Regions from separate parts of the Streptomyces sp. NPDC001634 genome, predicted to be linked through region 1. Evidence: riboswitches for the same ligand, from Rfam matches in the RefSeq annotation. Region 1 holds a riboswitch; each other region holds the start of a gene.
The links. A riboswitch is a leader RNA that binds a small molecule or an ion and turns the genes downstream of it on or off. The one in region 1 is predicted to bind cyclic di-AMP.
Positions count from the first base shown of each region.

Region 1 (2,191 bases):
CAGGCCCAAGCACACCAGGAGCGTCCCCGCCCCGGCGGCGATGCCGGCGGTCCGGCCGAGCGAGACGTCCACCACCAGCAGCACCGACCCGGTGAACGCCAGCATCAGCACCGCCATCCCGACCGTGGCGAGGCGGGAGGAGATCCGCACGATGGCGGGCTTGGCGTTCTTCTGGAAGAGCGAGCGGTGCAACGCCGCGGGCGTGGTGAACAGGGCCGCCGCCAGAACGGCCAGCAGGAGCGTCGTGACGTATGTGGCGCGCTGGACCGTGTCGAGCGTGGTGAAGCGCTGGGTGAAGGCCAGGGTCAGCAGGAAGGCGAAGAGGATCTGCACCCCGGTCTGGGTGACGCGCAGCTCCTGCAGCAACTCGGCGAAGTTGCGGTCCGCGCGCTCCAGGGGTGTTTCGTGCCGTGCCTGGTGGGGAGGTCGGTCGCCCATGGTGAACGAGTAACCGTTCCGGCCCTCCTCACGCCCTGGTGGGGTGACGGCGCACCGTGCCGTCACCCCACCCGGCCGTGTCAGCTCACCCGGCCGTACCACACGCTCCTCGTCCAGATCTTCTCGAGCCGGACCACGGAACCGGTCTTCGGGGAGTGCCAGATCTTTCCCTTCCCGGCATAGATGCCGACGTGGTAGATGTTCCGGCCCGAGTGGAAGAACACCAGGTCTCCCGCCCTGCGCTGCGAGGCCGAGATGTGGTGCGTCTTGTTGTACTGTGCCGCGGCCGTACGGGGCAGGGTCTTGCCCGCCTTCTTGTACGCGTAGAGCGTGAGCCCCGAGCAGTCGAAGCGGCGCGGTCCGGCGGCGCCCCACTGGTAGGGGGACCCCTTCTTCGACGCCGCGATCTGAAGCGCCTTGATCGCCGGAGTCGCGGCCACCGCGTCGGCTGCGACGCCGGGGGCCACGATGCTGCCGCCGACGGCGGCGATGGTGAGGGCCGAGGCCGTACCGGCCCGGGTCAGCAGCGACGGGACACGATTGAGCGCAGTCATGCGCAACCCTTCGTCAGCCGCCTGTGAAGGATGACCTGTCGGATTCGGGCTGGCGAAGTAGCCCGGCCGCTGACGCGGCTTCACCCCAAGGACCGTCCGGATCTCTCCGGTGGCCCGCCTTGCTGGGTCCTCCACTCCTGCCGATCCACTCCTGTCGACCGGTCATCCGGGCGGTGGCAGGACTCGGCGTCCGCCCGGACCGCCCCGCCGCGGTGGCGGGGGCTTGTCGTCAGGAAGGGATCTTCACCTACGGAAGTCGGAAAATCACAATGGAATCGGTGGTTTGTGGTGTTACTCACCAACCACCCGTTCGGCTGGACAGCCCCCTGTTCGAAGGGGGTTGAGGGGTCTGACGAGCCTCCCACCTGCACAGAAACGCCCGATTCGACCCCGGGGCTACGCGCGTTGCGGAGTATTTTCGGGCCCCCGGCCGGAGGGGTGCCTACTCCGACCGGGGGTACACCATTTGGTTCGTTTGAGTCGGAGGCGGAGCCGTTCGTCACCTCATGCGTGACGAGCAGCATTCCGATCGCGTCAACTGTCCTGCTCCGCCGAAACGGTCACTGTCCGTCAGTCCGGTCCCGGCGGAACCGCGACTCGTGCCGCGCGGCGCTCACCGTCCAGGACCCGGAGCGCGCGGGCGAGCGTCGGGCCATGCAGTTCGTTCTCCCCGCGCTGGTGCATCAGCGTCAGCGCGTCCCGCAGGGCCGCTGCCTTGCTCACCAGGGCCTGGGCGGCGCGCAGTCCCCGGTACGTGTCCCCGGAGTGCGCCGGATTGATGCGGCCGAGCAGGTCGACGATGTCGAGGTAACGGTCGATCAACTCCGCCTCGGCGCGGGTCAGTGCAGGCAGCGGGGGCAGTTCGGGCGGCAGCATCGGCGGCTCACCTCGCGCCGGGCGCGGTACGCGAGGCCTTGCGGCTCGCAATGATGCGGTCGACCAGTCCGTACTCCACCGCCGCCCGTGCGTCGAGGATCTTGTCCCGCTCGATGTCGGCGGCGATCCGCTCCTGGCTCTGCCCGGTGTGCCGCGCGAGCATCTCCTCCAGCCGCTCGCGGGTGCGCGTCAATTCCTCGGCCTGGATGAGCAGATCGGTGGCCTGCCCCTCCAAGGGCTCGGGCAGGGACGGCTGGTGGATCAGCACGCGGGCGCCCGGCAGCGCGGACCGCTTGCCCGGTGTGCCGCCGGCGAGCAGTACG
Region 1 covers NZ_JBEOZU010000001.1:31,182-33,372, forward strand. Annotated here, with positions in the region: gene ABT186_RS00160 (DUF6328 family protein) at 1-438, opposite strand, end outside; gene ABT186_RS00165 (C40 family peptidase) at 519-992, opposite strand; cyclic di-AMP (ydaO/yuaA leader) riboswitch at 997-1,181, opposite strand; gene ABT186_RS00170 (hypothetical protein) at 1,563-1,868, opposite strand; gene ABT186_RS00175 (ATP-dependent Clp protease proteolytic subunit) at 1,876-2,191, opposite strand, start outside.

Region 2 (2,191 bases), on a different contig from region 1:
CGGCTATCTGATGCCGCACCCCACTCTGCCCGCCGTACAGGTCGAGCGGCGCGACGATCTGTGGTGCGAGCCCATCAGCAAGGTGCTGCTGCGCCATCACGCCCTGTCCGACGACGAGTTGGCGGAGGCGGCCCGCGGAGCGGTCGGTTCCCTCGCGACGGTCACCATGTCCGGGCCCGGCACCGTCGAACTCCAGCCATGCGGCATCACCAAGGCGACGGGGCTCGCGCTGGCCGCCGAGTACCTCGGCCTGAGCCGGTCGCAGACCATCGCCTTCGGCGACATGCCCAACGACATCCCGATGTTCGACTGGGCCGCGCACGGGGTCGCCATGGCCAACGCCCACCCGGAACTCAAGGCCGTCGCCGACGAGATCACCACGTCGAACGAGGACGACGGCATCGCCGTCGTCCTCGAAAGACTGCTCACGGGCCGGTAGCTTCCCGGCCCGTGCGGATCAGTACGCGCTGTGGACGTTGTCGATCGAGCCGTACCGGTGCGCGGCGTAGTTGCACGCGGCCGTGATGTTCGCGACCGGGTCGTACGGGTTGAAGGACGTGCCCGCCACGTGGTACGCCCGGAACGTGGGGTCGATGATCTGCAGAAGCCCCTTGGACGGGATGCCTTTAGCGGCGTTCGAGTCCCAGAGGTTGATGGCCCTGGGGTTGCCCGACGACTCGCGCATCACGTTGCGGTAGATGCCGTTGTACGTCCCGGGTATCCGGTGCTGCGCCATGACGGCCAGCGACTGACGGATCCAGGTGTCGAGGTTGCCCTTGCGTGCCACGGTGCTCACGGCGGACGTCGTGGCCGGCGTGGCGGCGGAAGCGCTGGTAGCCCCGATGACCGGGGCGGCGAGAAGGGCGGCACCCGTCGTCGCGACAGCGACGGCACGGGTGAGGCGGGCGGCCTTGGAGCCGCGGTCCCGACGGCGTGCGGGCAGGGCGAAAACGGACATGTCGCATTCCTCTCCGGCGCCTGCGAGGTGAGCTGTCGGGTTCGGGCGGGGAGGTGCCCGGCCGTGTCCTCGGTGTCGAGGGCACGACTTCACCCCAAGCCGTTCCGGTGTGATGTCCGGCCCGGCGGCTTACCTGGTTCCCCCGCTCCTGCCTCAGTGGGTCGAAGGGTTCTCGAGCGGCGGCAGGATTCGGCGTTCCGCTCGGGTCGAATGGAAGGTATGCGAGAGCACATGTCGGGAACAAGCTCGGAAGTCACAGTCCTTCCGGATTGGCGTTGAAATGGGGGAATAGGGAGGGTGACCCCCAGCGTTGAATCGGGTTCAAGTTGCCACCAGCAAAGGGGGAGTTGGCGACGTGCCCGAAACGCCCCGTCTCATTCGGGCGTGACCTATTTCACGTGCTCCGACCGCAATGCCCAATGGGCGGGGGCCGGAATCAACTTGGGTGAAGTGGACATGGGTCACTCACCCTGATTCCGGCAAATTCGGACAAATAGTTCACGAGTGTGGTGGTGGCCCGGAGCTGGGCCCAGTGGGCGCGCCGCCCTAACCCGCCGTGCGCGGAACCCGCTTCTCCCATGTGCGGTGGAACACCACCTCGTCGCCGTCCTTGCAGACGAGCTCGTTCGAGACGACGAAGTCCGTTGCGGTGCAGGTGATCCCGGAGTGCGTCTCCACCCTCGCGTCCCACCCCGCCTCCGGGCGGTGCAGCCGGATCGACCGGTCGGAGCGGGTGCGGGCGGTCAGCGGATCCGCGTCCTCGATGGTGTACGCCTCCAATGTGTCCTCGGTCACTTCGAGACCGTCGGGATACACACGGGTGCCGTTGCGGCGTGGGTCGACCACCAGGAGCCACTCACCCTTCGCCACGTCCCGCACCACCAGGCGCTCCGGGCGCGGTTCGTCGAGCGTGGCCGGCCGGCTGACGCCCAGCGGCTCGGAGTGCTCCGGCTCACCGAACGCGATGTCCGCGCCCGACTCCCTTGTCCGTACGGGCAGTTCGAGTGCACTGCCCGCAGGGTCCAGTGTGAGGCCGGTCTCCGAACCCGGCTGCGGCCACAGCCACGGCCAGTACGCGGAGGAGACGGCGAGCCGGATGCGGTGGCCCGGCGGGAAGGCGTGGCCGATGCCGTTCAGCTCGAACGCCACGTCCTCGGTGGCCCCCGGGGCCCAGGGGACCGCCCGGTCCGGGCCGTGGCGCGCCGACAGGTTCAGGGCGCCCCGGGTGACGAG
Region 2 covers NZ_JBEOZU010000020.1:69,617-71,807, reverse strand. Annotated here, with positions in the region: gene ABT186_RS15700 (HAD family hydrolase) at 1-439, shown strand, start outside; gene ABT186_RS15695 (transglycosylase SLT domain-containing protein) at 458-958, opposite strand; cyclic di-AMP (ydaO/yuaA leader) riboswitch at 963-1,163, opposite strand; gene ABT186_RS15690 (CocE/NonD family hydrolase) at 1,505-2,191, opposite strand, start outside.
Region 2: another riboswitch for cyclic di-AMP. It lies ahead of ABT186_RS15695 (transglycosylase SLT domain-containing protein); the one in region 1 lies ahead of ABT186_RS00165 (C40 family peptidase).

Region 3 (2,191 bases), on a different contig from region 1:
GGTGGCGTCGTAGCCGACCAGCTCCGGGCCGATCTGCTCGATCACGGCGAGGACGGCCTTCTCGACGCCCTTGCCCTGGTAGCGGTTGGGGTCACCGTCGCGGAGCTCGATGGCCTCGAAGGCGCCGGTGGAGGCGCCGGACGGAACGGCGGCACGACCCGTGCTGCCGTCGTCGAGGCCGACCTCGACCTCGACCGTGGGGTTGCCTCGGGAGTCCAGGATTTCCCGGGCTACGACGACGTCGATGGACGGCACGAGCATCTCCTTCGTGGAATGTGACGCTGAAAGTGCGGGGCTGGTGTGCCTTGCGACTAGAGCCTAACCGTCCCGGGGCTGTCGGCAGCCGACCGACCGTCCCGTGGACAGGACTGACGGTACCCATTGTTCCCGCCCGGAACAAAGGAAGTGGAAAATCGCGGGGCGAGGGTGGGGCCGACATGGAAAAACCCCGCCCCGGTGCGTACGGGGGAAAACGCACCGGGGCGGGGAGCCCGTGGGGACGGTGGTGGCTCTCACCGGGCCTCCACTATGGGGACCAGGGATATGAGAGCGCTGTGGTTCGACTACGAGCCGGGCGTCACTTCAAGTGCAGCTGCTGACCCGGGTAGATGAGGTCGGCGTCCTTGACGATGTCCTTGTTCAGCTCGAACAGCTTCTGCCAGCCGCCGGCGACGTGGTGCGCCGCGGCGATCCCGCTGAGGGTGTCACCCTTGACGACCTTGTACTCGCCGTCGCCCTTCTTGACGGTCGCGCCGGTCGGGGTGGTGACGGCCTTCGGGGTGGCTGCGGCCTTCGGGGCGGCCGGACGCTGGGCCGAACGGGAGGCCTTCTTCGGGGCGGTCGAGCGGGTGGTGGTCTTCGCGCTGCTCGAGGAGCTGCTGCCGCCGCCGTTGTACGGGGTGCTGGTCAGACCCTTGCCGCAGACCGGCCAGGCGCCCTTGCCCTGGCCCGCGAGGACCTTCTCGGCGATGGCTATCTGCTGCGCCTTGCCGGCAAGGTCGGCGCGCGGAGCGTAGGCGGTGCCGCCGTACGCGGCCCAGGTGGAGTTGGTGAACTGCAGACCGCCGTAGAAGCCGTTTCCGGTGTTGATCGACCAGTTGCCGCCGGACTCGCACTGGGCGACGGCGTCCCACTGGGCGGCGGTGGCGGCCGAGGCGTTGCCGGCCGCGAGCAGCGGGGCGGCGATGGCAGCGCCGGTGACGCCGGCGAGCGCGATGACGCGAGTGGTCTTGGACGGGCGGCGGTGCTTGCCGTTGCCGGAACACAGCATGGTTCGATCCCCTCACCGACGCCTGCGAGGTGAGCTGTCGGGTTCGAGCCGGTTGAGTTGCCCGGCCGCGCACCTCTCGATGCACGGCTTCACCCCAAGCCGCTCCCGGTCAGCCAACTCCCGGGCGCGGCGCCTACCTTGGGTCCCCCGCTCCTGCCTACGGCGCATGACGCGACGACTGTTCCCATACGGCCGCTGGCAGGATTCGGCGTTGCAACCGTTGGGGCCCGCTATGGCGAGCGGTCACGACCGTAAACAGTCGATCCACCGATTTTCAAAGACGATCAGGGCTATTGAGACCCATCTCTCACTTTCGCCAAACCGGACATTTGACGTGAAGCGGGACGTGAACACACCCCGCCCGGACGGTAGTTCAGGGCCGTTCCGTGGCCGGTGCGGAATCGAGCGCAAGGCTCTGACCGGGAATAATGAGGTTGGGATCGGTACCGACCGCCGACTTGTTCGCGTCGTACAGCCCCAGCCATCCACCCTTGAGGTCAAGGGAGTCGGCGATGACCGACAGACTGTCTCCGGGACGGACGGTGTACGAGCCGTCGACGGAGTCGCTTGCGGTGGCGGAGTCTCGTGAGGCGTGCCGACCGGTCGAGTCGGCCGTACGACCGTCCGTGGCGCTCTCGTCGGCACTGCCGCCGCGATGACGGCCGACACCGGAGGTCGCACTCGCGCTCGGAGTCGAAGAGGCGCCATCCTGCCCGGACTTGTCCGACTTTTCACCCTTCGCGGTGGGCGTGGACGAGCTCCCCGAACCCTGGGAGTCGCTCGCGCCGCTGTCACCCTTGCCGGAGTGGGCGGTCGCCTTCGCGGAGGGGGACGAAGAAGAGGACGGGGATGAAGAGGGTGAAGATGACGACGAGTGCGAAGTCGTAGCCGACGTGGACAATCCGAATGAGTTGGACAGGC
Region 3 covers NZ_JBEOZU010000006.1:163,158-165,348, reverse strand. Annotated here, with positions in the region: gene eno (phosphopyruvate hydratase) at 1-261, opposite strand, end outside; gene ABT186_RS06075 (transglycosylase family protein) at 578-1,270, opposite strand; cyclic di-AMP (ydaO/yuaA leader) riboswitch at 1,275-1,445, opposite strand; gene ABT186_RS06070 (transglycosylase family protein) at 1,644-2,191, opposite strand, start outside.
Region 3: another riboswitch for cyclic di-AMP. It lies ahead of ABT186_RS06075 (transglycosylase family protein); the one in region 1 lies ahead of ABT186_RS00165 (C40 family peptidase).